DNA from 2 places in the Pseudoalteromonas sp. SR44-2 genome. Region 1 is predicted to be linked to the other one. Evidence: riboswitches for the same ligand, from Rfam matches in the RefSeq annotation. Region 1 holds a riboswitch; the other holds the start of a gene.
What was found. Region 1 has a riboswitch for cobalamin ahead of H5115_RS03910 (TonB-dependent receptor domain-containing protein). Riboswitches for the same ligand answer to the same signal wherever they lie in the genome.
Positions count from the first base shown of each region.

Region 2: linked by a shared signal. The riboswitch ahead of H5115_RS16225 (ABC transporter ATP-binding protein) and the one ahead of H5115_RS03910 (TonB-dependent receptor domain-containing protein) in region 1 are both predicted to bind cobalamin.

Region 1 is NZ_JACJDW010000004.1:113,810-129,997, reverse strand. It holds gene H5115_RS03960 (HD-GYP domain-containing protein) at 80-1,273, shown strand; gene H5115_RS03955 (general secretion pathway protein GspB) at 1,327-2,370, opposite strand; gene H5115_RS03950 (ExeA family protein) at 2,382-3,299, opposite strand; gene H5115_RS03945 (DUF1566 domain-containing protein) at 3,466-3,984, opposite strand; gene H5115_RS03940 (DUF1566 domain-containing protein) at 3,994-5,643, opposite strand; gene H5115_RS03935 (hypothetical protein) at 5,713-6,045, opposite strand; gene H5115_RS03930 (DUF2982 domain-containing protein) at 6,068-6,772, opposite strand; gene H5115_RS03925 (efflux RND transporter periplasmic adaptor subunit) at 7,019-8,071, shown strand; gene H5115_RS03920 (efflux RND transporter permease subunit) at 8,075-11,173, shown strand; gene msrA (peptide-methionine (S)-S-oxide reductase MsrA) at 11,259-11,795, shown strand; gene H5115_RS03910 (TonB-dependent receptor domain-containing protein) at 11,886-13,712, opposite strand; cobalamin riboswitch at 13,749-13,933, opposite strand; gene H5115_RS20160 (hypothetical protein) at 14,269-14,550, opposite strand; gene H5115_RS20155 (hypothetical protein) at 14,634-14,780, opposite strand; gene H5115_RS03900 (YajQ family cyclic di-GMP-binding protein) at 14,969-15,451, opposite strand; gene H5115_RS03895 (VanZ family protein) at 15,604-15,957, shown strand; gene H5115_RS03890 (ketopantoate reductase family protein) at 15,950-16,188, shown strand, end outside.
Region 2 is NZ_JACJDW010000031.1:4,720-20,907, reverse strand. It holds gene H5115_RS16255 (thioesterase family protein) at 105-560, shown strand; gene rarD (EamA family transporter RarD) at 612-1,529, shown strand; gene H5115_RS16245 (response regulator) at 1,546-2,781, opposite strand; gene H5115_RS16240 (DUF413 domain-containing protein) at 2,868-3,242, opposite strand; gene H5115_RS16235 (LysR family transcriptional regulator) at 3,334-4,206, shown strand; gene H5115_RS16230 (porin) at 4,373-5,305, shown strand; cobalamin riboswitch at 5,376-5,500, shown strand; gene H5115_RS16225 (ABC transporter ATP-binding protein) at 5,664-6,476, shown strand; gene H5115_RS16220 (iron ABC transporter permease) at 6,478-7,482, shown strand; gene H5115_RS16215 (cobyric acid synthase) at 7,487-8,971, shown strand; gene cobO (cob(I)yrinic acid a,c-diamide adenosyltransferase) at 8,964-9,563, shown strand; gene H5115_RS16205 (cobalamin-binding protein) at 9,563-10,423, shown strand; gene ung (uracil-DNA glycosylase) at 10,420-11,082, shown strand; gene H5115_RS16195 (DUF3545 family protein) at 11,170-11,358, opposite strand; gene tal (transaldolase) at 11,582-12,532, opposite strand; gene yaaA (peroxide stress protein YaaA) at 12,758-13,537, shown strand; gene H5115_RS16180 (mechanosensitive ion channel family protein) at 13,658-14,614, shown strand; gene H5115_RS16175 (BON domain-containing protein) at 15,190-15,510, opposite strand; gene srmB (ATP-dependent RNA helicase SrmB) at 15,784-16,188, opposite strand, start outside.

The sequences.
Region 1 (16,188 bases):
CTGTAAAGTGCCTTTTTTATTTGGTCGTTACGTATAAGTTTGTTAGTTTAAAAGTAGATTAACAACTGAAGCCGTGAAATTGAAAACCATTCCTATTACTAAGTTAGTCCCAGGTATGTTTGTGCAAAGCGTTACCAAACAAACTGGCAGCATTAAAATTAAAAACCAAGGCTGGGTTAAAACTCAAGCTGGTATTAATAACCTGATAAAAGCAGGTATTTTAGAAGTAGAAATCGACCCAGATAAAACCCTCATTGATTCAGTCCCTGAAAAAGATCCTATCGCTACACCTACAACAAAAATAAAGCGTGATCCTTGGCAAAAAATAAACAGCGCTGAGCAAGAAATGGGAAAAGCAAAAAAGCTTTATGACGAAGCAAAAACACTGCAAATAAAAGCATTTAAAGATATAAAATCTGGCCGTGATATAGATATAGCACCGTTTAGAGAACTGGCAAGTGGCTTTATGGATTCTGTTTTTAGAAATCAAGATGCCCTAGCCTGCCTTACCCAAATGCGCCAAAAAGATGCCTACCTACTTGAGCACTCAATTAATGTATCAATATTAATGGGTATTTTTGCAAAACACTTAAATATAGAGAAAGACACTATTGTTGAGCTGACTACCGGCGCACTATTACACGACATTGGTAAAATAAAAATCCCTGATGAAGTGCTAAACAAACCTGGCCGCTTTACAGACGACGAATTTAAAATAATGAAAATGCATTCGCTTTTCAGTAAAGAGATATTAGAAGACTCTGGCTTAACAGGAATCGCGGTAGATATTGCAGGTATGCACCACGAAAGACTCGATGGTAAAGGCTACCCGTTTGGTAAAAAAGGTGACGAGATAAGTCAGTATGTGCGTATGGCGTCAATTGTAGATGTTTATGATGCACTTACCGCAGAACGTGTTTATAAAGCAGGCATGGAGCCAATAAAGGCGTTTAAAATATTAAAAGACGGGTGCCCTGATAGCTTTGATCCTGTGCTGCTTAATAAATTTATTCAATGTATTGGCATCCATCCGGTAGGAACGCTTGTAAGGTTATCGAGTCAAAGAGTGGGTTTGGTCACCAAGAGTAATCCGGGGGCACCACTAAAACCTGTCGTTAAAACATTTTACAGCGCTAAGCATAGCCGCTACACCGAAGTAAAAGATATTGATTTATCTAATAAAAAAACTGTAGACACTCTTGAGTCAGCGATTAAACCTAAAGAATATAACATTGATTTAGAACGCTTTTATAAAAATTCAATATTATCCTAAGCACTATTGAGAGCTCAATATTCTACCGAGCTCTCAACATGATAACTAAGCGCTTACTGCGGCCAGTCTTGCAAAGCTTTTAAGCTAAACTCATAACCATCAAAATCTAGCACACTTTGCTCAGGTGTAATTTCTGTGACTGTTAGAGCTCCTATGCTTTCTCCTTCGTGTAATTCTCGGCCATTTAGCTTGATCCAACGTTTATCAGCACTCGATGAATATATATGCGCTTGATATTTAATACTAGGTAACATTGATTGCAAACCATCAGGTAATAACTCAACAGGCTCAACACGTGATGACGTTTTTGACGCTTGAGTAACTTCATAATCTTGGTTTTTTTCGACATCTTGTATAGCTTGCGCAAATGCATTTTTAAGAGTTGTAGGCACAGCATCAAGCTCAGGGTCACTCGTCTGTTGAGATTGGGTGCTGCCATTAATTGGCTTACCCAATACTTTATATTTACTCATATCAAGTTGAGCCGATGCGGTATTTTGATTTTGCCCAAATACCGCAGTGTTTTGTGCATTATTTGAATTGTAATTACTTTGTGGGTTAAACGCTGGCTGATTATAATTTTGAACAGGCATTACTTGTTGCATGTCTTGCTGATTATAACCTGCTGCGCTCGTGACCTGGCTCGACGGCATAGGAATATACTGACCATTTGGGGTTAATAACATTTGCTGTACACCATTGGGGGTTTGCACATGCACAAGTTGCCCTTCAATCGTTGCAGTATTTGTTGGAGCTACTTTAGCAGGCTCCAACTTAGCTACTTGCTGTTTTTCAGCTTCAGCTTCAGCATCTTCCTCTTTAACGTCTTTGTTAGGCGATGATTTTTCGCTTTCCACCACCTTAATTACAGCGGGTTCCGCTGCGTTTAATAAAGTCGTACTTTGAAACCACTTTCCGGCGGTAAAGCCACCCGCTACCGCAATAAAAGCAGCTAAGCTTGTACCAAATACTAATGCTAATCGTCTATAACGCTTAAGTGCTTGCTGTTGCTTTAACTGCTCAGATTGTAAGTCGTACTGTTCAGCACTCATATCTGATTGCTGCGACTGCTTTAGCGCATCTAATAAATAAGACATAACTTACCTAACTATAAAATAAATGAAAGCCCAATGCCTACGGCAAATAAAGCAGCGAATGCAAGGCTATAGGGTACAAATGACGTTGCTTTGTTAGCTTCGTTAACCGGTGCTACAAAATCCATGGGTAATGACTCATGGGCTGATTTTTTTATTATATCGCTATCAACTATCAACTGCTGCTTTGCAAAAGTCCCAACTAAAGCACGCTCACAGACCAAGTTCATTAATCGTGGCACACCGCCAGTTAATTGATGAACAGCTTGCATGGCATCCATCGAAAAGATTCCTTTATCACACCCTGCAATATGTAACCGATGCTTTATGTAAGCGACTGTTTGGCCTTGCGTAAGTGGTAATAAATGGTAACGAGCCGTTATCCTCTGGGCAAGTTGCCTTAATTCGTTGCGCTTCAAAAGGTCTTGCAGCTCTGGTTGACCCACCAATACTATTTGTAATAATTTTTTATGATCGGTTTCTATATTTGTCAGCAAACGTAATTGCTCAAGCACGTTAGGGGCAAGTAATTGTGCTTCGTCAATAATAAGTATAGTGTGCCCGCCCGATTTATTATTAGTCTCTAAATGCTTTTTTATAATATCGGTAAGACTTTTAAGCGTCGCATTATGAACATCGTAACTAATGTTGAGCTCATCACAAATACTGGCTAATAACTCCAGCTCTGAAAGCGCTGGGTTATGGATCATCGCTACTTGAGTGTTTTCAGGAAGCTGCTCTAACATACTGCGGGTAATTGTAGTTTTACCTGTACCTACTTCACCTGTTAATAATACAAAACCACCGTCTTCACCTAATCCATAGGTAAGGTGTGCTAAGGCTTCTTTATGTCGTTCACTTAAAAATAAGTAATGAGGGTTGGGCGAAATCGAAAAAGGTTTTTCGTTCAGGCCAAAATAGCTTAAATACACCGTGATGTTCCTTCGTAATTAAATCACGGCCTATAATGGCAAAAAAATGCGCTGAGTGACAACGTTGTAAGCGCTTTATTATTGAAATAACGTAAATTTATGTAAAACAAAAAAAGTGCAGCTGTTTTAAGGCTGCACTTTTGTCTGTCTAATCTTAGTATGCATTTTACTCTTCGTAGCGCACTAACCGTAAATACACATTACTGGTTTTAGCATGTAAGCTATTCAACCCGCTATCAAATTGATAAACCCACGCTGAGCTCATCGTGCTTACACCCGATGTATTTGACCAATAGTTTTGAAGCTTAGTGCCCAAAAATACGTCTTCATTAATACTCGGCTCTGTGCAACTGTGCTCTAAAATACTCGCCAATTCTTTAATGTTAGGCATTTGCCAATCATCGTAATCTGCGGTTGTATCATTTTTAGCACCACGAAGTGCTTCTTGCCAAGTAAGAGAAGGTGTTGAGCCTTCACAAAGTTGTGTCTCTGTATTATAAGTTTGCCCATAACTACAGCGTTGCCACATAAGGCCTGTTTCGCTATCAGACACTGTGCCATCTGCATTTATGGTAAATCTATCTGTCGGTGTTGTGGTATCTGCACCGTCGTAGCAAGTTTGCGCCGCTGCAATATTAAAGCTCAAACTTATAGTTGCTAGTGCATAGAGTAATTTAAATTTCATTATTTTCTCCTAACGACTTCTGACTAAACGTACATAAGCAGTATTTTCTTTTGGATAAGCAAGGTCGTTACCATCACTCATATCAATGATATACGCTTGAGATAAACTGGTACCATCAGCTGCTGTTTGAGAGGTCCAGTAACGTAAATGGCTTAATGCACTTTCACTTGGCATATTAGGAAAAAATACCTCATCAATTAATATGCTTTGCCCTTGTTTACCGTAATCAATTAAGCCCAAAAGCTCTGTATAAGTAGGTAATCGCCAGTTTGTACCACCACAAAAGTCTAAATCATTAACTTCGTTTATATAACTTTGTACTCCACAACTTGTATTGTCCGGACACGTTGAATTGGCTGTACTGGTATCGGCAAAAGTCGTATTCCCTACATCCCAAAAGTAATGATTTTGACCATCACGTAACGAAGTATTTGGTACCGTGCCAGATGCCACACTTTTCACCTCCCATACAAGCCCAGTAACATTATCGCGTATACAGGTAAAGTCACTACTATCATCACCAACTTCATCAGCAAACTCATTAAGTTTAGTGTAATCAAACGCTAAATTACCTTTGCCAACTTTATCTAAGCGGTTTGCATAGCTATCGCGTCCAAGCTCTGCATCTTGCGCTGGAAAGTCATCACTCTCACAATTAATACGTTGAGTATTGTTATAACACTCACCAACACCACTATCGTTGATGAGTCCAAGTGCTTTGGGTGATACATCAACAAATAAAGAGTCTGTATCGGTGCGTCCTTTTGAGTCGGTTACCGTGACTTCAAAGCTCAATGTAGACTCAGTATCAACATCTGAGGCAAAAAATGTCGTTGTACATTGGTCGCTATTGCTTAATGTTTCGCTATTACCGGTAAGTTGTTGCCATTTACACTTATAGGTATCGGTAACTGTTTCGCTATTTGTTGCATCAAGCGTTACTTGTTCAAACTCTTCAACATTTTGATCTGCGCCTGCATTTGCATCTACTAACTCATTTGTTTTGTTGAGTGTCATTGAATATTGAGTGCTCGCCTCGCCACCTTCATCATCAGTGACAGTTAGCTGCCAAGATAAATTCACGTTACTTTCAAGTAATGGATGAGAAAAGCTAAGAGTTGATTCATTAAAACTCTCAATATCTAAATCAGGACCCGATAGCAATTGCCACAAATAACTATCAATTTGGCCATTATCATCAGGATCGCTCGACTCTAGGGCACTCAAAGTCACTGTATCTTTGTATACAGAGGGAAGTGTTTCAGGAGATGTTTGTGTAACAACAGCAAGGGGTAGTTGGTTATTAGAGCTCACTGAAATAGAAATGTCGTCACTAACAGCGCTACTACCTGTACTTTGATAGCTCACTCTTAATATTATTTCACTATCAGTTTTTACGTCAGGTGCAGTAAGTGTTTGCTCAGCGCCTTCAAGGGGGAAACCTTCTATGCTTGGGCCACTAACTTGTTGCCATGAAAACGTACCATCAGCGGGGGAACCTTGTGCTGTGATGGTAAATTCAGATTTTTCGATAATTTGTAAATCAGCTCCAGCATTAACAGACGTTTCAACAACTGTATTATCGCTATCACCGCCACCGCCTCCACACGCACTCAGTAAACTACAAGAAATGAGGGGGATTAAAGCAAACGCTTTCATACGCAGCACCTTATTATGTCAAATAATTACTATAGTGTAATCACTAGCAATAAAGATGCCATTAAAGTACTACATATATGTGTCTTGATGAATACGTACAAACAACTTCGTACCGATTTTACTGTAATCTATTTTGTATTCACGCCCGTCTAGAGCTTGGATAAACAGCAACTGCTTTTCTTCGCCAAATACATCAGCGCTACTTACATAAACCATTTCTAAATAACGCTCTTTTGCATCACGGCGGTTTTTAGGTAATTCTTCTTTAAATGGCTCCAGACCATGTTGCGTTACTTTAATTCGAGGATGAATTTCAGAGTTTACAATCACTAAATCATGCTTTTTATCTTTATGTATTATGGTGTTTCGACCACTTTTTAAAAAGGCTCTCTCTTGACTCATTTTTCTTTCCTACAGTCGTAGCTTAATTACTAAGCTGCGACGCTATAAACTGACTAGGCTCGCGCTTCCACTTATTTAAGTTAGCACTAAATGCCCAAATATCTCTATCTAACACGCTGGCAGGCAATAATAAATCGTAACCTGTTAGCTGCTGAAGGTGCTTAGTTCTATTAGCAAACATGGCTATAAGCCCAGTATAGCTTATCCCTTTATGGGATGTGTAATGCGTATCTTCTATTAACCATTCTGATGGGCAATTGCCATTTTTGCAATGTTTTTGAACAACTTGCATAAATAAATTACGCTGCTCTATTAATAATTTCCCTGCAATTCTAGGCGCTATGCTTGATAAAAAGTCGTCTATATCATTTACCTTAACGCCAACCGCATTTAATTCTAAATAGTCAAAGCCATCTTCTACTTTGGGTATTCCACTGTGATGAAAGTTACTATGAGGCATACACCAAGCTCCGTACTTGTGGCAATAAACGAGCTCAGATTCGCTCAATATAAGGCTATGGTATGGTTCTTGAGATTTTAAAAATCCAATAAAAATAGCCACAAGGCACAAGCTCACTAAAAATATTTCAAGTATGCTAATCTCACCCGGCCTCAGTAAATTAAATAACATAATAAAGACTAAGCCTATAGCACCTACAACAATCGCCTCAATTGCGTTTCGCGCGCCCTGTGCCCGAAACTTAATGACATTGTCAGATTTATCCATATCGGTAAAACACCATATAAAAAACAAACATAATAATGCCCCAAATTATGACCTTTCTTGTTGTTATACATAAGTTACAGCTAGTTTTAAATTTCATACATTACCGCTTTTTCCTCAACAAAATAGGAACAATGAATAAATCTTATTTACTTTTACGCTTAACGCACAAATTTATGAGATACATAACCGTCTTTTCACGGTCTTATTTCGTACAATACTTACAATTCATTTTCAGGTATGAAATCAATGTACTCAAGACAATCAGGTAAAGCACTTTTTCCATTTATTATTACGTTACTTCTAATATTTAGCGTTTATTTATATTTACCCGCTAGCCACGGCGAACAAGCCGATTCATCACAAATGTCTACCGAAGTAACGGCTCATACTGTTACCTCTGAGGAAAACGCAGTGATGATAGAGGCCATCGGTAGTGCACGTGCAAACCAAGCTATTTATATAAAAAGTGCGCAAAACGATTATGTCACAGATATATATTTTAAAGATGGCGACTTAGTCAGTAAAGGACAAAAATTAGTACAGTTACAAAGCCAACAAGAGCAACTCGCAGTTAAAGAACTCGGTATTAACTTACGTGAGGAAAAACGCCAGTTAGATCGCCTTACCGAACTTTCACGCTCGCAATCAACGGCAAAGTCATTACTTGAAGAACAATTATCTCGTGTTGATGCCACTGAAGCTCAACTAGAAAGCGCTAAAACAAAGTTAAATGAAATGACTATTACCGCGCCATTTTCAGGCCTGTTAGGTAAGCGTGAAATATCAGTTGGTGCCTACGTAAGCAACACAACAATAATCACCACACTTGATGATATTAGTATTATTAAAGTTGACTTTAAAGTACCTGAAAAATATTTAGCACAATTAAACATAGGTATGAAAGTACTTACCCAAAACGATGCCTACCCAGGGCAGACATTTAACGGCAAGGTAACGCATATTAGCTCGCGTATTGATTCGGTAACACGCAGTGTTGAAGTAACTGCAAGTTTTGCTAATAAATCAGGATTACTTCGCCCTGGTATGTTACTAAATACAGCACTTGAGCTAAGCAGTAACCAAGCTTTAATGGTGCCAGAAAAAGCAGTTATCCCTTTACAAGACAAACACTTTGTTTTTCAAATTCAAGACGGAGTAGCCAATAAGGTTGAAGTGCATGTTGCTGGCAGAAATAATGGCTGGGTTGCTATCGATGAAGGTTTAAATGATGGCGAGCAAATTGTTACTGAAGGGCTAATAAAAATTCGCTCTGGTAGTAAAGTAAGCGTAAAGGGGTAATACGTGAAAATTACTGATACTAGCGTTAAACGCCCCGTTTTTGCCATAGTAATTAATTTGCTGCTTCTTACTTTTGGTCTGGTTGCATTTACTATGCTACCACTTCGTGAGTACCCTGATATTGAAACGCCAATAGTAAATATCAGCACTGAATACACAGGTGCTTCTGCCGAAATTATAGAAACCAAAATAACGCAAATAATAGAAAACCGTATTTCGGGTATTGAAGGTATTAAAAGTATTAACTCATCAAGTCGTAATGGGCGTTCAAACATTACCATTGAGTTTGATATTAACCGCGACATAGATGCTGCATCTAACGATGTACGTGAACGTGTAGCACGTGCACTTGATAGCTTGCCCGATCAGGTACGCCCACCAGAAGTGTCTAAATCAAATAGTGATGAAAGCCCAATCGCCTGGTTTGTATTAAACAGCGAAACAATGGACTCGTTACAGCTCTCTGATTACGCGCAGCGTTTTATTGTTGACCGCTTAGCCGTAGTAGATGGTGTATCTAATGTACGTATTGGTGGTGAGCGCCAATACGCTATGAAAATTTGGCTAAACCGCCAAGCAATGGCTGCACGCGGTATTACCTCAAGCGATATTGAAAATACACTGCGTACAGAAAACGTTGAATTACCTGCCGGCGAAATAGAATCAATAGATCGCGACTTTACCGTGCGTACCGCACGAAGTTATAAAGATCAGCGCGATTTTAAAAACCTTGTTATTAAACGTGGTGAAGAAGGTTATTTAGTGCGTTTAGGTGAAGTTGCCGACGTAAAATTAGAAGCTGCCGATGACGAAAGCTTATTTCGTGGTAACGGGCGCAACATGATTGGCCTAGGAATTGTAAAACAAGCTAAAGCAAACACGCTTACCGTAGTAGATAACGCACGCAGCGAACTTGAAAAAATCAAACGTAACCTACCTGAAGGCACAACAATTCAAGACAGCTACGATTCGTCTGTATTTATTAAAGAATCAATTAGTGAAGTTTACAGCACACTTGCCATCTCTATGGGTTTAGTCGTACTCGTTATATTTTTGTTTTTAGGCAATATACGAGCAACGCTTATTCCTGCGGTTACCGTACCGGTCGCACTTGTTGGTAGCTTTATGTTTTTATTAGCAATGGGCTACTCAATCAACTTACTAACTTTACTTGCCTTAGTACTGGCTATTGGTTTAGTAGTAGATGATGCCATTGTAATGCTTGAAAACATTCACCGTCGTATTGAACTGGGTGAGCCGCCATTACTAGCTGCATATAGAGGTGCGCGTGAAGTTGGTTTTGCCATAGTAGCAACCACGCTTGTACTAATATCGGTGTTTGTGCCATTGGTGTTTATGGATGGCCGTATAGGGGCATTATTTACTGAGTTTGCAATGGCGGTGAGTGCTGCCGTATTTTTCTCAAGTGTTACAGCGCTTACTCTTGCACCAGCCCTGTGTTCTAAAGTACTTAAAGTATCAGACAAACCAAATAAATTTAGCCAATGGATGGACCGCCAGTTTACTAAAATTGAAGTAAGTTACCGTAATTCGCTCTCCACTAACATAACCCGTAAATGGGGCTTAATGGTGAGCTTATTATTAGCGGGCTTTGTAAGTTACTCGTTGTTTTTACAAGTTCCCTCTGAGCTAACGCCAAAAGAAGACCGTGGCACGTTCTTTATTATGATGAGCGGCCCTGAGGGCGCAAGTTACGAAAATAACGCCGCTAATATGGCTAAAATTGAAGAACGCTTAATGCCTTACTCGCAAGCAGGTGAGCTAAGTCGCGTACTTGTTCGAGTACCTGGCTGGGGTGGCAGCGGCGGTGTTGCTATTGTTGGTATGGCCGATTGGGATAAGCGCAAACGCTCAACATGGGAAGTAATGGACGAAATAAGCGGTAAAATGCAAGAAGTTACCGATGTTCGTGCATTTGCCATTATGCGCCGTGGTATTGGCGGTGGTGGTTCATCTCGCCCTATTGAGTTTGTATTGCAAGGTAATGATTATGCACAACTTGCCGATTGGCGTGACCGTATAATTAAGCGTGCTGAACAAAACCCAGGTTTAGTAAGAATCGATCATGATTATAAAGAAACCTTCCCGCAGTTTTTAGTCAGCATAGATAAAAACAAGGCCGCTGATTTAGGCGTTTCTGTATCTGATGTAGGCCGTACACTTGAAACAATGCTTGGCCAGCGCCGTGTTACAACCTTTATTGACCGTGGTGAAGAATACGATGTAATTTTAAAAGGGACTAAAGAAGACTTTACTAACCCTACTGACATTTCAAATATATATCTTAAATCACGAAGCGGTGAACTAGTCCCACTTGATAGCCTTATCAGCTTAAAAGAAGAAGCAACCGCATCGCGCTTAAACCGATACAACCGTATGCGCGCAATTACATTAAGCGCCAACTTAGCCGACGGTTATACGCTTGAGCAAGCGCTTAACTTTTTAAACGAAGTAGCCGCGCAAGAAAACGATATAGATGGCGCCGTAGATTACAAAGGCGAATCGCAACTTTATTACGAAGGCGCATCAGCGATGACCTACGTATTTATACTTGCACTCACTGTTACCTTTTTAGTACTGGCAGCGCAGTTTGAAAGCTTTATGCATCCGTTCGTCATTATGCTTACCGTACCACTTGGTTTAATGGGCGCTATGTTCGGACTTTGGGCTACAGGACTTACCTTAAATATTTACAGCCAAATAGGTATTGTCATGCTCATAGGGTTAAGTGCTAAAAACGGTATTTTGATTGTAGAATTTACTAACCAACTGCGCGATAAAGGCGTTGAATTTAGTGAAGCTATTTTGCAAGCAGCAACTCAGCGTTTGCGCCCTATTATTATGACCTCGCTGACTACGGTTATGAGTTCGGTACCTTTAGTACTTGCTTCAGGTCCGGGCGCTGAAAGCCGTATGGTGATAGGTGTAGTCGTGTTTACTGGGGTTATTGTATCGACCCTACTAACTCTTTTTGTTGTACCTGCTGCATATTATGCACTTGCACGTAACACTCAATCACCTGAATTTTTACAGCAAAAATTAGACAAACAAGCCGCTGAAAAACCTTTCGAAGAGATCTAGCCTCTTAATTGCGCCGTAACCTTGTTGTTGCGGCGCATACAATTTATGCTCGCCTTTAAACCCCATATACATTTTAGGAATACTTATGAGCTCAACAACGCAAGTAGCAACATTTGGTGGCGGCTGTTTTTGGTGTATAGATGCTGCATTTAGACGTGTAAATGGCGTACTAACCGTAAGCTCTGGCTACACCGGCGGTGAAACAAATAACCCAACATATGATTCTGTATGCTCAGGCACAACCGGTCACGCTGAGGTTGTTAAAATTGAATTTGACGCGACTGTAGTTAGCTTTGAAACACTGCTAGCAATGTTTTTCACACTGCATGATGCAACACAATTGAATCGCCAAGGTAACGATATAGGCACACAATATAGAAGTGTGGTTTACTATCACGATGAAGCTCAACTTAAGCAAACCAACGAAGTGATAGCTCAACTGCAAAGCCATGTCGCTGAGCCAATTGTGACAGAAGTCAGCCCTGCTACTACGTATTACCCAGCAGAGCATTATCACCAAGATTACTATAACGAAAACCCACAGCAGGGTTACTGTAGTATTTTAATAGCACCTAAGTTACACAAGTTTGAAACCGTATTTAAAGAGTTCTTAGCTGACTAGCTAATTTGAGCAGTTAAATTGATTAGTTAAACTTAGCTAAACATTAAAAAGCCCGACATAAGTCGGGCTTTTTAATATTAATAAATACCGTTAAAACTGGTAGCTTGCGCCTGCAAAAAAGCGACGCTCTGGCGTGTTGTAGTAATACACTTCACCCGTTGTAAAATCAGTGTTTGAATCAACAGCGTTATATTCTTTATCAAATAAGTTTTCTACACGAAGTGAAACTTCAATATGTTCATTTACTTGATAATTACCCGCTAGGTTCCAGAGTGTATAAGAGCCTAAGCGCGTCACAGCACCTTGTCGGTCGCTACGGTATTGCATGTCTAAGCTTGCGTCAAAAGCACCAAACTGTTTTGCAAGTTCCCAGTTAAAAGTACGTTTAGCAACATTACGCAACTCTGCGCCCGTTTCTTCGTCTTCAGCGCTTAAGTAAGCAAAGTTAAGGTTGCTATCAAAACCAAAAAACTGCTGAGATAAGCTAAATTCAACCCCTTCGTAGCGTGCTTCATCGATATTAGCCAATGCAAAGTTTGCATCGTAATCAATCTTATCTTCTATATTGTTTCTAAATATTGCAATATCAACTTGCGCGATATCAAAATCCACACTCAAACCTAACTCACGGTTTACTGATTTTTCAGGTTGTAAATCAGGGTTACCATAAAGTGGATAATATAAATCGTTAAATGTAGGAGCTTTAAAGCCAGTACTTTGGCTTATACGAAATGTTGCATCTTCAGATAAATGATAACCTGCAGCGGCGGTATACGTTGTTTCATCGCCAAATTGCTCGTCATCATCTTGGCGAACAGTTAAATTAGCCAGTACTTTATCTGCATCGTAGTAAGCACCTACAAACACAGCAAGTACATCGCGGCTGTCTTCAACAAATAGTTGCGAACTATGCGACACATCATCGTTGTACCAATTAACACCACCACTAATGTTAAGTTCATTGGATAACAGGTACTGGCCGTTATAATCAATTTGTGTGCGTTTAGTTATAAATGTACTTGTTGTTGGCCCAACTGAAAAATCAACATAAGTGTTATCTGAATCATCTGTTGAAAGCGCTAAATCAATACTATGCGTTTGGTTAGTGTAGTTTTTACTCCAACCTGCAGAAAGTTGATAGTTTTTAAAATCATCTCGTTCAATCGTACTGCCTGCTGGGCTAAAGCGACTGTCGTAATCTGCATAGCCTTCACTGTATTGGCCTAATAACTTAAAGTCGCCGTAATGTGCATCGGTGTAGTTAACTTTAAAACCAAGGTTTTTATTTTCATAGCCATCTTCATCAGGTGCTACGCCTTGCAGTACATCAAAGTTATCTGTTTTTTCAAAGCCTGCGTTAAATGCTGCTGTTATATCATCTGATTTTACAGAGCCTGCAACTTGATAATTTTGATAAGAGTCAGAACCAAATGTAGCGCTTAGGGATAAGTTATCTGACTCACGCGTAATAATATTAATAACACCAGCGAGTGCATCAGATCCATAAACAGCCGCGCGAGAGCCTTTAATAATTTCTATGCGTTCAATACTATTTAAAGGGACATTATTTAATGCTTTTTGACCAAGTGTTGCTGAGCCTGTACGTACACCGTCAATTAAAATCAACGTATCGCCAGAGCCCGTACCACGAAGTGACACACCTGTATTTTGACCAAAACCACCGTTTGGATTAACTTGAAAACCCACTCGCGTGCTTAAAAGTGTAGGTAAATCGCGTACGTTACTAGCTTCTATTTCAGCACGTTCAATAACATTTACACTCGCTAAAACGTCGTTAATTGATTGCTCAAACTTATTAGCTGTAACGGTTATTTTTTCAATTGATTGCTCTGCACCAGACACAGAAAATGAAAGCGCAGCAGAAATTGCAACGCCTAGAGTTGTTTTGTTTAACATGAGATCCCCTACCTTTGCCCACCGCAAAGATTTAAGTAAGTAAGATTGCATCAAGGCCGGTCTCCGGACTCAGTAAGCACATAAAAACATGCAATACTCTACCGTTGCGGGGGCAGTGTTGGGCTTGTAGTCATCATGAAAACGCACCAACTTCCCGATTATCCTGCTAAAAAAATCATTACATGAAGTGGCTAGCAAGCACCTTGAAAATATGCCGTCATTGTGAGCATTTTGTTTACAAATGTCAATGGACGTCTATATAGCTAAAAGCTATTTCAGTTCAGTGCTGTATTATTATAGCTTGAAGGAATACCGTACTTATCAAGTAGCTTCTGAAGTTGCATTTGTGTAGTAGGTAAATTTAATATTTCATCCATTTTGTGACTAGATATTTTATTTGATTGTGAGTTAATCAAAAAATGTGTTTCATACACTGCATCTGGTATGTCACTCTTAAATAGTAAATCCATATTTAAGATATTCTGCCTTTTAAAATACTGATAAGCAATGCTGTTTAAAACCCCGACTTCAGCGCGCCTTAATAGCAGCATTTTAACTACATTGATTCATCAATTGTTAGGCTTACCTGGTGCTCTTCTCTCAAGTATTCGGCATTTGTATTAAATCCTGCAAATTGATACGAGTACCCTAAAACCCCAACTTTGGTTAATTTGTCCAGATTGTCAAAATAAGTTTGTTCTGATGCATTCTCTTTGAGTGTATAAAGCTCGTTTTTGGTGATGGTATAAAATTCAGTTTTTTCAATATTTTTCTGCGTTGTTTTTGGCAACCATTGCATTGCCATTAAAAATAAAACGTCGAAGTTATTTTTTTTCAACAGACAAAGTAAGCCTTTTTACAGGTAAAGAAATAAGTATAAAGTTAAATTCCTCCTGTGCGTCGTTTAAAATATTAATAAACTCAGGAGCAAAGCCCTGCTTTTTTTTGCGCGTTAATAATCGGAAAGTAGCCATCTTCGACCAATACATCAATATCAACTGGCTTTGATAAGCTTGGCTTGGTAAATATAAGCAAAACAAATAACAGAAATAATTGATGGGGTCTCATTTTAATACCTTCTAGAGTGAAATTTTTATTATATTCAATTAAATATAATAGCTTAAATATCAAAAAATGGATTAATACATGCAGAACTACGAGAGGATAAGGAGGGAAAGTTGTAAAAAATTAAGTAGCTTTAATCTGTCTGCAAATACAGACAAATTAAAGCTCTTTTATTAAAAACAGTTTATAAATTAGTCGCGAAAGTTTTTAAACTGAAAAGGCTGACCTAAATCGGCACTGCGTACTACCTGCATTGCTTCTTGAAGATCGTCACGCTTTTTACCTGTCACACGCACTTCTTCGCCTTGAATAGCGGCTTGTACTTTAACTTTTGAATCTTTAATGGCTTTAACCACTTTTTTGGCCATGTCTTTTTCGATACCTTGCTTTAACCCAACGTTACGAAATACATTTTTTCCTGCACGGCTAATATCTTGAAGTTCTAAACTAGCTACATCCATACCGCGCTTTGAAATTTTTCCCGCTAAAATATCGAACAACTGCATAACTTGAGAGTCAGCTTCTGCTTTAAGCTTAATTGTTTTATCGTTTAGCTCAATAGATGCATCAACGCCTCTAAAATCAAAGCGAGTCTCTAGTTCACGGTTTGCGTTATCAACCGCATTTTTAGCTTCGTTCATTTCTACTTCAGATACAATATCAAATGAAGGCATTAGTATACTCCTAACTATTTAATCTTAATTTTATGTGGCAATTATAACGCTAAAATTATAAATCTTTACATTTTTCTGCATCTTGTTCAGGTGCGATACTAAATTAGTTTGATATACTTGCGCCTCTTTTTTAAGCGATTTTAGGATTTGTCGTGACAAGGCGTGTTTATCAAGCAGTTTTTTTAATCAGCATAGTGGCTTTCACCTTTTTATTTGCCAAAGAAATAAAAGGTGGCGTTGTAAATTTATTTCCTCATGTTGATAAAGTTGCCCATTTTGGGATTTTTTTTATATTAGCCATAATAATGGACAAGGCTTTTAAGCTTCCTTTATATGCTCAAATACTCTTATTAGCAGGCTATGGCGCCTCGATAGAAATAATGCAAGACGCACTTCCTTATAGGCAAGCATCACTTGGTGATTTTTTTGCTGATTTTGCAGGTGCTGCAAGCTACTTTTTGCTTAGAGTAATTTTTACATCTCGAAAAAAGAACCCACATGGCTAATATTTTAATCGTTGGCGATGGCGCTATTGGCTTATTGCTGAGCCACTTTTTGAGCGCATCGCATAATGTCAGTGTTTTAACTCGTAAAACCCCAACAAACACCCGCTTTTACAGCAGAGCTAAGGGTGCATCAAAAAAAATTGACGCACAATTTATTTCATTAAATCAGCTAGATAAAGCAACTGAATTTGATGTAATTTTATTTACCGTTAAAGCTTTTCAAGTGCTTGA
Region 2 (16,188 bases), on a different contig from region 1:
GATGTCTTTAGCTGAGTTACTTGATAAATTATTTAAGTGGAGTCTCGTAGTTTTACACTATGTATGTTTTACTCATCTTACCTGTTTTGACATAGAGAATAATAATGAATAAAGAAATGTTAATTGAACAAGTAGGTGCGTTATTTGTGAATGGCATGCCGTTTAACCAGTTTTTAAAAATATCGGTTGAGTCGTTAAGCCCTGAACAGGCCAAAATTACGTTCCCGTGGCAGGATGTACTCATTGGTAATCCTGCGCAAAAAATACTCCATGGTGGTGTTATTTCAGCCGTACTTGATAATGTAGGCGGTATGCTCGCTGCAGCAAGTGTAATTGATAAACTCACCGATTTAGATATTACAAGCGTGCAAACAAAATTAGCCACGCTTGGGACTATCGACTTACGTACTGATTATTTGCGCCCTGGTAAAGGAGAGAGCTTTACTGCCAGCGCAACACTTATTCGTTCAGGTAATAAAGTATGTGTATGCAGAATGGAATTACATAACGAACAGTCTGTTCAAATTGCTTTTGGAACCGGCACGTATTTAGTTGGATAAAACGCGTATGGCAAGTAAACTAGCGGCCTTTTAAATCACTAAGTGTGTATTATGTCGATTGATACTGAGCAGCGTAAAGGTGCTATTTTTGCTTGTCTTGCTTTTTTAATGTGGGGCCTTGCGCCAATATACTTTAAGTTGATTCAGCATGTTTCTGCTTTTGAAATTTTAATGCATCGGGTTATTTGGTCGGTTGTGTTTTTAGTATTGGTAGTAAGTGTTTTACGGTATTGGGGTAAAATTAAACGCATTATCGTTCAACCTAAGCTTTTGCTTATGCTTGTTATCACCTCTGCACTGCTTGGGTTTAATTGGGGTTTATTTATATGGGCTATAAATAATAACCACATGCTTGATGCAAGCTTGGGCTATTACATAAATCCTCTTTTAAATGTATTACTGGGTATGCTTTTTTTAGGCGAACGCCTGCGTAAGTTCCAAGGCGTAGCAGTAGCCCTTGCCTTTAGCGGTGTAGTGCTGCAGCTAATTAGTTTTGGCTCGTTTCCGGTAGTTGCCTTTTCACTGGCTATATCATTTGCACTTTATGGTTTATTACGTAAAAAGTTACCGGTTGAAGCCTTGCCTGGCATTTTACTCGAAGCACTTATATTACTGCCTGTCGCACTTATTTATTGGTGGTTAATGGTGCCTACAGCAACATCAAGCCTGCCAGCTAATGATTGGCATACTAATGTACTACTGATTAGTGCAGGTATTGTAACTACATTACCACTGCTGTGTTTTACCGGTGCAGCTAAGCGTTTGCAATATACTACACTTGGCTTTTTTCAATACATTGGGCCAAGCTTAATGTTTATACTAGCTGTGGTGTTTTATGGTGAAGTGTTTGATGCAGAGCGTGTAGTAACATTTGCATGTATTTGGAGTGCACTGGCTATTTTTAGTTGGGACTCTTACCATCAATCACGCAAACGTAAAAAAGCGGCTATTACAGCCGCAGAAGTATAATTAACTAATAAAATGGTTAACTAACTATTTTATTACGACCAGATTCTTTAGCGTCGTAAAGCTTTAAGTCGGCCTGTTTTAAAAGTTCATCAATTTGATAAACAGGCCCGTTTGCAAAGCCAATAGAAATGGTGAATTTTATTTTAGCTTTACTAAACTCTTGGCTATTCATTTCTATAAAATACCTAAAGCCTTCAAGGCGTTTAAGGGCTTCTTGTTTATCTGCATCTATAAAATAAACTGCAAACTCTTCACCACCTAAGCGCGCTACTAAGTGCTTTTTAAAGTATTTACTGAAGCAAATAGAGAGCCCTTTTAATACTTCGTCGCCAACATCGTGTCCGTATGTATCGTTAATTGATTTAAAGTGATCAATATCAAGCATAGCTAAAGCACCGTCACCTTTAGTATGTTTTATTTGCTTTAATGATTTTTCAGCTTCTTCAAAAAAGTAACGACGATTTGGTAAATTAGTTAAATAATCCGTGTTGGCTTGTCGTCTTATGGTGGCTATAAGGTCTAACATATCGACGTTTTGACTAAGCCTGCAGTAAAACTCTTCGCTATTAAAAGGTTTGTGCAAATAATCGTTTGCGCCATTTTTTAAAAATAAACTAGAAAGCCCTACAGAGTCAGAACCCGAGATACCAATAATAGCTTTTTCATCATTGCTATATAAGCGGCGAATCTCGCTACATAGTTCATCGCCATTCATATTGGGCATTTCATTATCAGTAATAATAACTGAAATATCAGGTGAAGCTTCAAGCAGGTTTAACGCTTCTTGTCCGTCTTGCGCTTCAATAATTTGATACTTATGGCGCACTAACAAACTACAAATGTATCGTCGGGTCGATTTAGAGTCGTCAACAACGAGTACTTTTACATTTTCGTTGCGAGGCAGGCGCTGTAACTGTTTTTCGAGGTACTGATAAGCTTGTTTATTTTCTTTAATGATGTAATCGATGATTGGGTATTTTTCTACAGTGTCGCGAGTTTTTTTATCAATATTGCCCGTCATTACAATAGTTGGAATGTCTGCATTAATAGTACAAGGTATTGCCTCACCTAATGGGGCATCAGGTAATATGAAGTCAACTACAGCGCAAAAATAGCTATTTTTACTTATAAGCTCTTTTGTTTGCGCTAATGACTCAGCTATATCAACTTCATAACCAGCCTTAAGCGCGATGTGCTTTTGCACTCGCGCCATGGCAGGTGTATCTTCAACTATTAGTATTTTTCGCGTCACGGAACAACCCTATATATATTTTGCAAAAATATTTGCTTATACAAGTTGTAACTGTTAAAACGCAAAAAAGCAAATAACTTAAATACTTACAGATTATCCGCTTCTGAATAATACTCTTGGCTAATCGGCGCCGGGCTCGACATTTTTGAACGGCCAAATAAAGTATGAAACTTAGTTTTGCAGGTCGTTAGTTTTAAGTATTTTACCCAAGCTCGTTCGATTGGGTTGGTAGGTTCTTGTGAGCCAGTTACGACTGCTACAAACTGTTCTTGGTGTTCGTTTTGCGGCTCAATTGTTTTACTGTATAAGCCTTTTAAAACAACTCCGTGTTGTTCAAGTATGCTGGCTTCTAATAAGGTGAAGTTTCCGCTGCGGCTAAAGCCTCGTGGAAAGTTTTGATCATCATAAAATTGACGTTGGCTAACAAATGCTTGGCGTAGTAATGAAATGTTATTGCTCATAGCTTTATCCTCATACCTTAGTAATTAGCTGAAGTATGATGCAAGTTTGGCAATTTATTAAACAAATTATTTTTATCGTGAGGATAAAAAATTGGATATCGATTTATTAAAAACATTCGTTGAGGTAGTGCGTACGCGTCACTTTGGTAAAGCGGCCGAAAACCTTTATATTACGCAGTCTGCAGTGAGCTTTAGAATTCGCCAATTAGAGCAAGGGCTTGGTGTTAATTTGTTTATTCGCCAGCGTAATAACATTCAACTTACAGCACCTGGCGAGCGCTTATTACCCCATGCACAAATGATTATTACGGGCATGCAACGCGCCAAAGTGGATGTTGCGCTTGCCGATAATATGCATAAGCAAATTAGCTTAGCAGGAACGCCTAATATTTGGGATGCTTTTTTACAGTTTGGTATAACAAATATTGTATCGGCGATGCCGGGCGTGTCATTAGTCGCAGAAGTTAAAGCTCAACAAGAAAGCACTCGGCTGTTATTAGAACGCACGCTTGATTTGGCAATATTGTTTGATCCACCAAAAGTAGACGAGCTAGTGGTAGAGCGAATCTGTGAGTTGCCAATCATTCCCGTAAGCGGATACGACACTGCAACGAACGAAAACTTTTTTGATAATCAGTATGTATATGTTGATTGGGGAACTACTTTCTCACTTTGGCATGCGCGTCAGTTTACCGGTAAAACACCGCCTTATTTTAGAACCAGCACAGGACGTATTGCACTTGATTTAATACTGCAATGTGGCGGCAGTGCATTTATACCTCAAGTATTGGTAGAAGGGCATTTAGAAAAAGGTGAACTGTTTCATGTTAAAGATGTAGAAAATACCTCGCGAGACGTGTTTATAGCGTATCACAGAGACAACGAGCAAAAAGAGTTAATAGAAACCTTAGTTAATTTACTATCGCAAATGACCCCAAGCTTGTCATTAAAGAAAAGTAAGTAAGTTCGGCCGTTTATTAGGCTTTCATGTTATTTTGATTTCAAATTTAATGCATTTTTATTAATAAAAAAAGACATTAATATTTCCGTTGTAATATTACTGTCATTTAGCGGTGACAAAATGCAGCAGTTTTAAAAATTAGTCTTTTGTGATTATCCAAGGAAATAACATGAAATTTGTAAAATCGAGCTTATGCTTAGCACTATTAAGTGGTTTATCTTTCAATGCACTTGCCGATGTAGACATTTACGGTAAAGCGAATGTAACAGTGCAATCATCTGATGACGGCGAAGGATCTTTTACTGAGATAAAAAGTAATGCATCTCGTCTTGGTGTTAAAGGTTCTGAAAAAATAAATGATAGTTTAGAAGCGGTATATAAGTTTGAGTTTCAAGTTGATGTGTCTGATGCTGATTCAAAAGGCGATAACGACGACAATATTTCTGCGCGTAACCAATACGTTGGTTTAAAAGGTGCGTTTGGCCAAGTGGTTATTGGTCGTAACGATACTGCGCTTAAACAATCTCAAGGTAAGTTAGACTTGTTTAACGACCTTGAAGGCGATATTAAAAATGTATTTAAAGGTGAAAACCGTTTAGGGAATACTGTTAGTTATTCATCAAACTCATACGAAGGTTTTAAAGTACTTGCTACTTTTGTAGCTGAAGATGATGTAGACGCTGATAACGGTTACTCAATGGCGGTTACTTACGGCGACGTGGCACTTAAAAAGAGCGCAGTATACGCCTCTATCGCAGCCGATAGTGAAGTAAATGGCTACGATGTAGTACGTGCATCAATCCAAGGTAAAGTTGAAAAATTTAAGTTAGGTGCAATGTACCAAACACAAGAAAAAGTTGACGGCAGCGCAGAAGCGGATGGTTACCTATTAAATGCAGCTTACAGCATGGGTAACAACACATTTAAAGTGCAATACCAAGACATGGATTTTGACGACAGCGACGATAAGTCAGCAATATCAGTTGGTCTTGATCACAAATTAAATAAAAACATTAAAGTATTTGGCTTTTACTCAAGCTTCGATATGGACAACAACGTTGACCAAGACTACGTAGGCTTAGGTATGGAATACAAGTTTTAACTATTCGCTAAATTAGTTTAAACACTCCCTTTTTAACCGCGCTCTTTTGAGTGCGGTTTTTTTGCTTTAAATTATTTACTTAGCCGCCCATAATAGAGCTTCATTTGGAATGAGGTGCGAGTCCTCAACTATTCCCGTAACTGTAATTAGTACAACGCTTTAAGTCAGATACAAATGAGCAATACCAATCAGCATAAATATTTGAACAATTTAACGAATTAAATTTATCGCTTAATAGGTTCTATATCTAAATAGATTGGTATAATTTTTTAACGAGCGGGTTTACTCATTTTTTATTAATACACTAGTTATTGTTAGCTGTATTGTTAGTGAGTTCACGCCTACCAAGGACTCACTGTTGCACACTAAATCAGCGCTAAACACGCCTTTACTTAACGTTAAAAATGTTTCGTGGGGGATTGCCAATAAAAGCATTTTAAATGATATTAATTTGCAAATATCGCCAGGTAAATTTGTTGGTTTAATTGGCCCAAATGGGGCGGGTAAGTCGAGTTTGCTGCGTTGTTTATACCGTTTTAACCGGCCAACATCAGGGCAAATTACTTTTAATAATCACGATATTTGGCAACTTAAAAGTGAAAATTATGCAAAGCAAGTCGCTGTGGTACTTCAAGAAACCCCGTCGCAATTTAACTTAAGCGTATTTGATGTTATTGCGCTTGGGCTAACGCCTCATAAATCGGTATTTAGCTCAATAACTAACATTGATAAACAAACAATTATTCAAGCTATCAATACCGTAGGGTTGGCAGATCATAGCGATCAAAGCTTTGAATCGCTCTCAGGCGGTGAAAAGCAACGTGCCTTGATAGCCCGCGCCATAGTCCAGCAACCTCAACTGTTAATAATGGACGAACCAACTAGCCATTTAGATGTTAAATACCAAATACAGGTAATGGAACTTGCTAAATCGTTGGGTGTAACGGTGTTTGCATCGTTTCATGATTTAAACCTAGCCTCTGCAATGTGCGATGAACTAGTGGTTATTAAAAAAGGTGAAATTACACATACAGGCACGCCAAGTGAGGTATTAACCGAAAACATGCTAGGCGACGTTTTTGGTGTTTGCGCCCAAGTAAATAACCACCCGCAAATATCGAAGTCGGGAAATAGCATCCCTCATATCACTTACTTTTATGGTTACGAATAATATGAGCGCAGTTAATACTCGCCAATCACTTGCGCTATTTATCAGTGCTGCAGCTGCTTTATTTAGCTTATTTGCAGCACTTAGTTTTGGCGCAGCAGAGACCTCACTTCAAGACGTACTTAATAGTTTTTTGCTCTCAAATGATGCGTCTTTTAATACGCGTATTATTTTTGAACTAAGAATGCCACGCACATTACTCGCCTTTTTAGCAGGCTCTGGCTTAGCAATTGCGGGGCTTATTTTACAAACGGTAACGCGTAACCCTTTAGCCGATCCTTACTTATTTGGTATATCGTCGGGTGCCTCATTTGGCGTGGTGTTACTTATGGCATTAGCAGGTATTAGCGCAGGTTTTATGTTATCGGCAGCAGCATTGCTGGGTAGCTTACTCGCCATGAGTTTATTAATACTTATTGCAGGTAGGCAGCAAAGTGCACAGGTAGAATCAATGTTATTAGCTGGTGTTGCTCTGTCGTTTTTATTTAGTGCATTTACCAGCTTGTTGCTTTATTGGAGCGACCCTCAGGCGGTAGCCGCTATTTTATTTTGGACACTGGGCAGCTTTTCGCGTGCGCAGTGGGCTACGCTTTGGTTGCCTTTATTGGTAATTACATTGTGTACGTTTGTAATGCTGAGCTTTAGAAGGCAGCTAAATGCTATGTTACTGGGCGATGAAAGCGCAATTACATTAGGTGTTAGAGTCCAGCGCTTTAGAATACTTATGCTGGTTTTAAGCTCATTAATTACCGCTGTGCTGGTGGCTATGTGTGGTGGTATTGGGTTTGTCGGATTAATGGTGCCGCATATTGTGCGCTTTTTTATATCCCAAGGCACCATCGCTGGCTTACTGGTAACCAGCTTGGTGGGCGGTACATTTATGGTGTGGGTTGATGTACTTTCGCGCTCATTGCTGAAAAACCAAGAACTGCCTGTAGGTGTTATTACTGCAGCTATTGGTAGCGTGTTCTTTCTAAGTTTATTGTTTTTTAGAAAGCGAAGGGTGTAATTCCATGAAAACCTTAATGGTGCAAGGCACTACATCAGATGCTGGTAAAAGCACTTTAGTTGCTGCCCTTTGCAGGGTGTTTGCTAAGCGAGGGGTAAAGGTTGCGCCTTTTAAACCACAAAATATGGCACTTAATAGCGCAGTAACAAAAGATGGCGGCGAAATTGGTCGTGCGCAAGCTTTGCAAGCAATAGCAGCTAAAGTAGAGCCCGAAATAGACTTTAATCCTATATTACTTAAGCCTAATAGCGACACGGGCGCACAAGTGATTATTCACGGAAAAGCCATTAGTAATATGGAAGCTGGCAAATATCATGACTATAAAAAAGTAGCGATGGATGCAGTAATTACCTCACATAACCGCTTAGCTAAACGCTTTGAATTACTCCTTGTTGAAGGAGCGGGGAGCCCTGCTGAAATAAACCTGCGTGAAAACGATATTGCCAATATGGGTTACGCCGAAGAGGTAGATTGCCCTGTCATTATTATTGCCGATATTGATAAAGGTGGTGTGTTTGCACATTTGGTAGGTACGCTTGCGTTGTTAAGCGAGTCAGAACAGGCGCGCGTAAAAGGCTTTGTTATAAACCGCTTTAGAGGCGATATAGGTTTGCTGCAAGGCGGGCTTGATTGGCTTGAAGAATACACAAACAAACCCGTACTTGGCGTATTACCTTATTTGCACGATCTTGCGCTTGATGCCGAAGACGCCGTCGCAATTGATAATAATGTAACCAACGCCACAATTAATATTGCAGTGCTACTTGTTCCCCACATTAGTAACCACACCGATTTTGATGCACTGCGTTTGCATCCAAACATTAATATAAATTATGTGCGCCATACGCAAACGATCCCAGACGTTGATCTGATAATTCTCCCAGGCAGTAAAAACGTGCTGGGCGATTTAACCTTTTTGAAAAATGAAGGCTGGGACACTCAAATTAAACGCCACTTACGCTATGGTGGTAAAGTACTTGGCATTTGTGGCGGCATGCAAATGCTGGGCAATACGCTCAACGATCCCGAGGGTATTGAGTCATCATTAAAGCAAGTAAATGGGCTTGCTCTGTGCGATTTTGAAACCACGCTAACAACACAAAAAGTATTAACTAAAATAACCGCTACACTGCTTTTAAATAACCAATCAACACCCTGTAGTGGTTACGAAATACATGCAGGGATTAGCCAAGGTGCAGCGCTTAATAAGCCATTTTTAACCTTTGATAAAAGCCACCCACATGGTTTTATGTTCGATGGCTTTATTAGCGATGATAACGCCATTGCGGGCACTTATTTACATGGCTTATTTGATGAAGCCGATGCTACATCGCAAATTTTAAAATGGGTAAAACCAAGCGCCTCAATTAACCCAATTAGTATTGCCACTCATCGCGAGCAGCAGTTAGAACGATTAGCAACCATGTGCGAAACGCATTTAAACATACAGCAAATTATCTCGATTTATGAAGGACACAATAATGACTGAACAAAACAACGATAAGCACAAGCAGCGCCAACAAAAAGTAAAAGCACAAGTGGATGCACGTGTTGCTGCAGCACAAGACGTAAAAGGTATTTTTCAGGTAATTACCGGCAATGGTAAAGGTAAATCAACCTCGGGTTTTGGCGTTGTAGCACGCTGCGTAGGGCATGGTAAAAAAGCAGCCGTTTGCCAATATATTAAAGGTACATGGGAATGTGGCGAGCGTAATTTATTACAAGGTGCAGGCGTTGAGTTTGTTGTAATGAACACCGGTTTTACCTGGGATACGCAAAATAAAGAAGCCGATACCGCAGCCGCCCAAGCAACATGGCAAGAGTCAAAACGTATGCTTGCAGATAGCAGTATTGATTTAGTATTACTAGATGAGCTTACGTATATGGTGACATACGGCTACGTTGATTTAGATGAAGTAGTAACAGCCCTTAATAACCGCCCACCAATGCAGTCAGTTATTATTACAGGGCGTGCAGCGCATCGTACTTTAACCGACCTTGCCGACACAGTAAGTGAAGTGCGTAATGTAAAACACGCATTCGACTCAGGCATAAAAGCGCTAGAAGGCTTTGATTACTAATGTTTAAAGCGTTTTTTATTGGGGTGCTGCTTTTTAGTGTATCGGGCAGTGCACTTGCAGAGCAGGCTAATGATTCTAAAAAACTGCGAATAATCGCGCTTGCACCACATATAGTCGAAAACCTATTTGCCATCGGGGCGGGCGATAATATTGTGGGCACGGTTGATTACGCCGACTACCCAAGTGAAGCCCAAAGTATTGAGCGCATAGGGGGTTATTACGGCATCTCGCTTGAAAAAGTATTGGCGCTTAAACCCGACTTAGTTATTGCGTGGAAAAGCGGAAACCAAAGCGAAGATTTAGCCCAAATAGAGCGTTTAGGTATAAAAGTGTATTTGAGTAATCCCACCACAATCGCTGGTGTAGCCGACGAGTTACTTACTTTTGGTGAATTTACAGGGAATATTGAGCAAAGCCAACAAGCGGCAAATGCATTTACACAAAAACTAAACGCGATTGTTAAAAGCCAGCAAGATAAAAAAAATATTACCGGATTTTATCAGTTATGGGCTGAGCCCATGATGACAGTAAGTAAAAATACGTGGATAAGCCAACTGATTGAAACATGCCATGTAAGTAATGTATTTGCACAGAGCGTTACAGATTACCCGCAAATTAGTATCGAAAATGTCATTGTTACTAAGCCACAAGTTATTATTATCCCTGATGAAAAATCAAAAACACCACAGCCGGTTGTTAATTGGCAAAAGTGGCCAGAAGTACCAGCAGTTAAAAATGATCAATTTATTAGCGTAAATGCCGATTTATTACATCGTTTTACCCCGCGCATGCTAGATGGACTCGCGGATATGTGTGATAAAATAGACGCATCACGTAAACAGATTAAGAGTACACAATGAGCAATTGGGCTACATTTTTAGAAAGTGAATTACAACAAACTTACATGCAGCAAACGTTAGAGTATGTGGCTAATCGTCGCAATGAAGGTGTTGCTGTTTACCCGCCTGAAGCTCAAGTTTTTAGTGCTTTTGATGCCACAGCACTTAATGACATCCGCGTTGTAATTTTAGGACAAGACCCATACCACGGAGAAGGACAAGCGCATGGCTTGTGTTTTTCGGTGTTGCCTGATGTAAAAAAGCTGCCGCCGTCGCTTAAAAATATGTACAAAGAGTTAGCTGTCGACATCAGCGGGTTTATTATTCCTGAGCATGGTTACCTGCAAAGCTGGGCAGATCAGGGCGTGTTTTTACTCAATACAGTATTGACCGTTGAGCAAGGGCAAGCGCATTCACATAAGCATTTAGGGTGGGAGCAATTTACCGATAATGTAATTGCCCATATTAATAAGCACTGCGAAGGTGTGGTATTTATTTTATGGGGTGCACATGCACAAAAAAAAGGTAAAGGCATAGATAGCGCTCGCCATCATGTTTTAAAGGGGCCGCACCCATCGCCACTTTCAGCGCATAGAGGCTTTTTTGGTTGTAAGCATTTCTCACAAACGAATGAGTTATTGCAAGCCCAAAAAGATAAGCCAATTAACTGGCAAATCTAATTTATTCCAAAGAACTCAAATTGTTTAAACCATTAAAAAAGGCTTCCATATATCGGAAGCCTTTTTGTTTAGTTGGGGCGTATTGAATTAAAAGTCGAGCTCTTCAATTGCAATACTGTCTGTAAAGTAGTCTAGTTCTTGTAGTTCTTTACGTAGGCGCTGTTTGTCTTTTATTGCTTCTATTTCACGCCATTTTCTTTTTTTATTTTTCTGAGAGGTTTTCCTTGTTGTATCTGGTCCTTCTAATATCTCTAATATATCGTTTAGGCTATCCATGAACTTCTCCTATTGATTTTATTGACCTCAAGAATACCTATACCACAGGCCTAGTTAAAATAGAATAAAAAAGTGACAGTTATGTTGCATAAGTGTGATTAATTGATGAAGGTTTATACGAGGATTATATGAAGTCGATATGAAGATTATATACAGAGGTAGCGTATTTTAGGTATAAAAAAACGCCGCTATTGCGACGTTTTTAAAACACGATTATAGCAAATTACATTGCTTTAAAGCGCGCCTCTAGTTGTTCTTGTGCATCAGCAAAAGAGCGAATGCCTTCAGCTAGTTTTTCAGTAGCCATAGCATCTTGGTTATGTAACCAACGGAACTGTGCTTCTGTAAGTGGCTCTGGTTTTGGCTCTTTAGGAATATCTGTTTCTAGCAAGTATTCCTGTGCGCCTTCAAGGTTACCTAAATCTTCTAAAAGATTAGGGCTAATTGTTAGCTTGTCGCAACCAGTAAGAGCAATAATTTCGCCTGTATTACGGAAACTTGCACCCATCACAACTGTTTTGTAGTCATGGCGTTTGTAAAATTCAAAAATGCTGCGTACAGACTGAACACCTGGATCTTGTAGCGGATCGGTTGGTTTTTCCATACCGTTAGCAACGTGCCAATCTAAAATACGCCCTACAAATGGCGAAATTAGAAATACGTTTGCATCGGCACATGCGCGAGCTTGGGCATCGCTAAATAATAAAGTAAGGTTACATTTAGTACCTTCTTTTTCTAGTTGCTCAGCGGCTTTAATACCTTCCCACGTAGACGCTACTTTGATTAAAATTTTATCTTTGCTTACACCTTCTTTTTCGTAAAGGCTAAGTAGAGTATGTGCTTTATCAATAGTCGCTTGCGTATTAAACGAAAGGCGTGCATCTACTTCAGTAGAAATATAACCAGGTACAATCTCACTAATTTCTTTACCAAGTAACACAGCAAAGTAATCACATGCTAGTTCAAGTTGTTTAGCTGGCTCTTGCTCGGTTTCTTTTGCATAGCTCCAAGCTTTATCTAGGTAAGGCTTATATGCTTCAATCTCGCTCGCTTTTAATAAAAGCGACGGGTTTGTAGTTGCATCTTCTGGTTGATGCTTTTTAATAGCTTCAATATCACCAGTGTCGGCTACGATAGATGAATGTTGTTTTAGCCTTTGTAGAGCTGAAGTCATTTGCTTTCCTCATTCCAAGCAAGTTAAAAGAAAAATCTAATCACTCTTAATATATACAATCCATACTGCAACAGTGTGACAATGCTTGATAGGTCTTATGTCCTTATCAATAGAAAAACGGCAATGCATGGGTCATTAAGAGAGGATTTATTTAAACAAAACGTGCTTTTCGTTTCATTTAATGTTGAAATTGACACTAAATAAATTACAAGTCAATAGCTAACTATGATCACTGTTATTTCACCTGCAAAAAATCTTGATTACGAAACGCCACCCGCAACAGACAAGTTCACTCAGCCTGAATTACTAGAGCACAGCGAAGAGCTCATGAAAGTATGCCGTGAACTAACACCAGCGCAAATTGGCAGTTTAATGAAAATTAGCGATAAGCTATCTGGGCTTAACGCAGCACGCTTTAGTGAGTGGGCACAGCCGTTTACACAAAGTAATGCTAAACAAGCAGTGCTTGCCTTTAATGGCGATGTATACGGCGGTTTAGATGCAAGCACGCTTAAAGCTAGCGAGCTTGATTACGCACAAAACCATTTACGTATCCTTTCTGGCTTATACGGCTTATTAAAACCACTTGATTTAATGCAAGCTTACCGTCTTGAAATGGGCACCAAGCTTGAAAACTCGCGTGGCAAAAACTTATACGAGTTTTGGGGCAGCGTAATAGCGAACAAACTAAACGAAGTATTAAAAGCACAAGACGCGCAATACTTAGTTAACCTTGCTTCAAACGAATACTTTAAAGCGGTAGATAAAAAAGCATTGAATGCACAAATTATTACCCCACACTTTAAAGACTGTAAAAACGGTCAATACAAGGTAATTAGCTTTTACGCTAAAAAAGCACGCGGCATGATGGCGCGCTACATTATCGAAAATAAAGTAACGCAATTAAGTCAGCTTAAAGAGTTTACTGTGGCGGGTTATTACTTTAGCCCTGAGGCAACAGTTAAAGAGCTTGAGCCGGTATTTATGCGTGACGAACAAAATTAGCTCATAAGCTTAAATAAACAATTGAAAAGCCATGCATTGCATGGCTTTTTTGATACTGGCGTTATATTTGCAACTATATCTAATATTAATGAGATTATTAATTAAATAGGTGCAAACAAAATGATCAGTATTCCGTCAGTTGGCGAAGCCGAAAAACTAATAGAGGAAAAGCTCGGAGGGTGGTTTGATGTTGTTATCAGCCATATCCCTAATTTTATAGTGGCAATTGTAATTGCCATAGTATTTTCAATATTGGCGCGCTTTGCTGGCAAGCTGATGAAAAACGTGTTGCGCCGCTCTCTCGATTCAACGCAAATTGCCGATTTAATGGCGTCAATATTTAAAGTTATTGTGTTGTGCATAGGTTTATTTATAGCGCTCGATTTTGTTGGCTTAAAAGGCACTGTTACTTCGTTACTTGCTGGTGCGGGTATTGTGGGTTTAGCCATTGGTTTTGCGTTTCAAGACATGACCGAAAACCTAATTGCAGGTATAGCAATGGGTGTACGTAAGCCATTTAAAACAGGTGACGTAATAGAAACCGATGATGTGTTTGGTTCAATACATTCTATAAACCTACGTAACACACTAATAGAGAGCTTTTACGGGCAATTAATACTGGTGCCAAACAAAGTCTTATTTAGAAATATACTCAAAAATTACACCACTTTAGGTGTTAGGCGCATAGAAGTGCCAGTGGGCATTTCGTACGGTGACGACATAGAAAAAGCAAAAGACGTTATAGTCGATAAAATTAACGAATTTGACTTTGTAATACGCAAAGACGAAACCGCCGTATACGCCGAAGGTTTTGGCGACAGCAGTATTAACTTACTGGTGTGGTTTTGGATTAAATACCCAGGCGAGCCTGACTTTATGACGGTACGCCACAAAGGTGTTGTTGCCGTTAAGCAAGCATTAGACGAAGCTGATATTAGTATTCCTTTCCCAATTCGTACGCTCGACTTTGGCATTAAAGGGGGTGAAAAACTTGATGCCATGATAAGCGATAAAATAAGCCAGCAGTCATCCAATAAAGACAGTAGCGACGGTGCTGACTCTAGCCAAAGTGAGTAATTTAGTTAAAACTCATTAGGCAAAAGCATTGGGAAATAGTTACTTACCAATAGCGCATTTTTACAGAGTAAAAATGCGCTTTTTTTATAAACGGATTATTAGCTAAAAGTTTAAATACCTAGTTTTGTGTTTATTGAATATCAATTCTGATTAGTTGCGTTTGGCCATGGGAGTATTAACAAGTAAAAGTAGTGTTTACCCAACGATTTTTTTACTGCCTTGCCGCACACTCTGAAATAACGCTCTCATCTATTTCAATAACTAAATAAATCATCTTTTTTAAGCCAGTTAGGTCGGCTAAAGAATGTGTGTAAGCTTTTTCAGTATCAATTGGGTTAACTTAAGGGTTAAAAGAGCAAAGACAAACACGCTAGCATCAATTCTAAATCTATCTTCTAAAGTATAAGTGTGAGCTATCGCTTTAGGGTGAGGAATAATCGTATTGCTTAGGCTTTATTTTATCTTTTTCACAGCTGTAAAACTTGCCTTAAAAAGAATATAAAAAAGCGCAGCTTGTGTTGGAGTAACAAGCCGCGCTTATGAATTAGTTATACAAATAGGTTTTGTGGTGCGTATTAAATAACGCTAATTTTGTTACGAATGATTTTAACCCCATCTATATTTTCTAAAAACTTTTGAGCTAGTGCGCGCTGAAAACCAGTTTGTGCTTCACCGTATAAATCTACTTCACCATTTTTTACCTGCACACGAATATCACTTAACGCCAGGTTAGGGTTAGTTCGTAGGGTATTGGTGATAGTTTGTTGTAGGTTAGGTTGAGTGGCTACACTGCTTACTACGGCCATGTTGGTTGCTGCACTTACCTTTGTAGCGCAAGCTAATAAAAATAAACAACAAAATGATACTAAAGCGATAGTTAACTTGAAGCGGTTCATAACTTAATCCTTACATTACGGTGAATAGTGCAGCCACAAAATGGAAATTCCATCGGCTAGGTTATCTTTGTAGTTACAATTTCGGTGCCAATATTAACGCTATGAAATATAAGGTAATTTTATTAAGTGGGAATTAAGGTGGGCAAAAATTACATTTAAATGAGTATGAGTTACATGCTTGGGTTACATATGTAACAGGTACAAACACCAGAGCCTGTAAGGCTTGCATTAAAAAAGCCGACAAAAGTCGGCTTAGAATAAAAATATGTTAGGTTACTTTTTCTTTTTAACCTTGGCCTTTTTCTTGGCTTTCATTTTTACTGGATCTTTACGCTTTTTAGCCGGAGGCTTAGCTTCTTTATGCTGTGGCTCAACACCTTTAATTACACGGCGTTTTAGTTTTTGTTCAACGTAGCGCTCTACTTTATACAAAATACCAATGTCGTGTGCTTCAACTAATGATATTGCAATCCCTTTTTTACCAGCACGGCCAGTACGACCAATACGGTGTACGTATACGTCGGCAGTGCGCGGCATATCAAAGTTAATAACGTGGCTAATGTCAGATACGTCAATACCACGTGCAGCTACGTCGGTAGCAATTAAGATACGTGTTTTGCCACTGTGGAAGTTTTCCATGGCTTTCATACGTTTGTCTTGTGGCATTTCGCCGCGTAA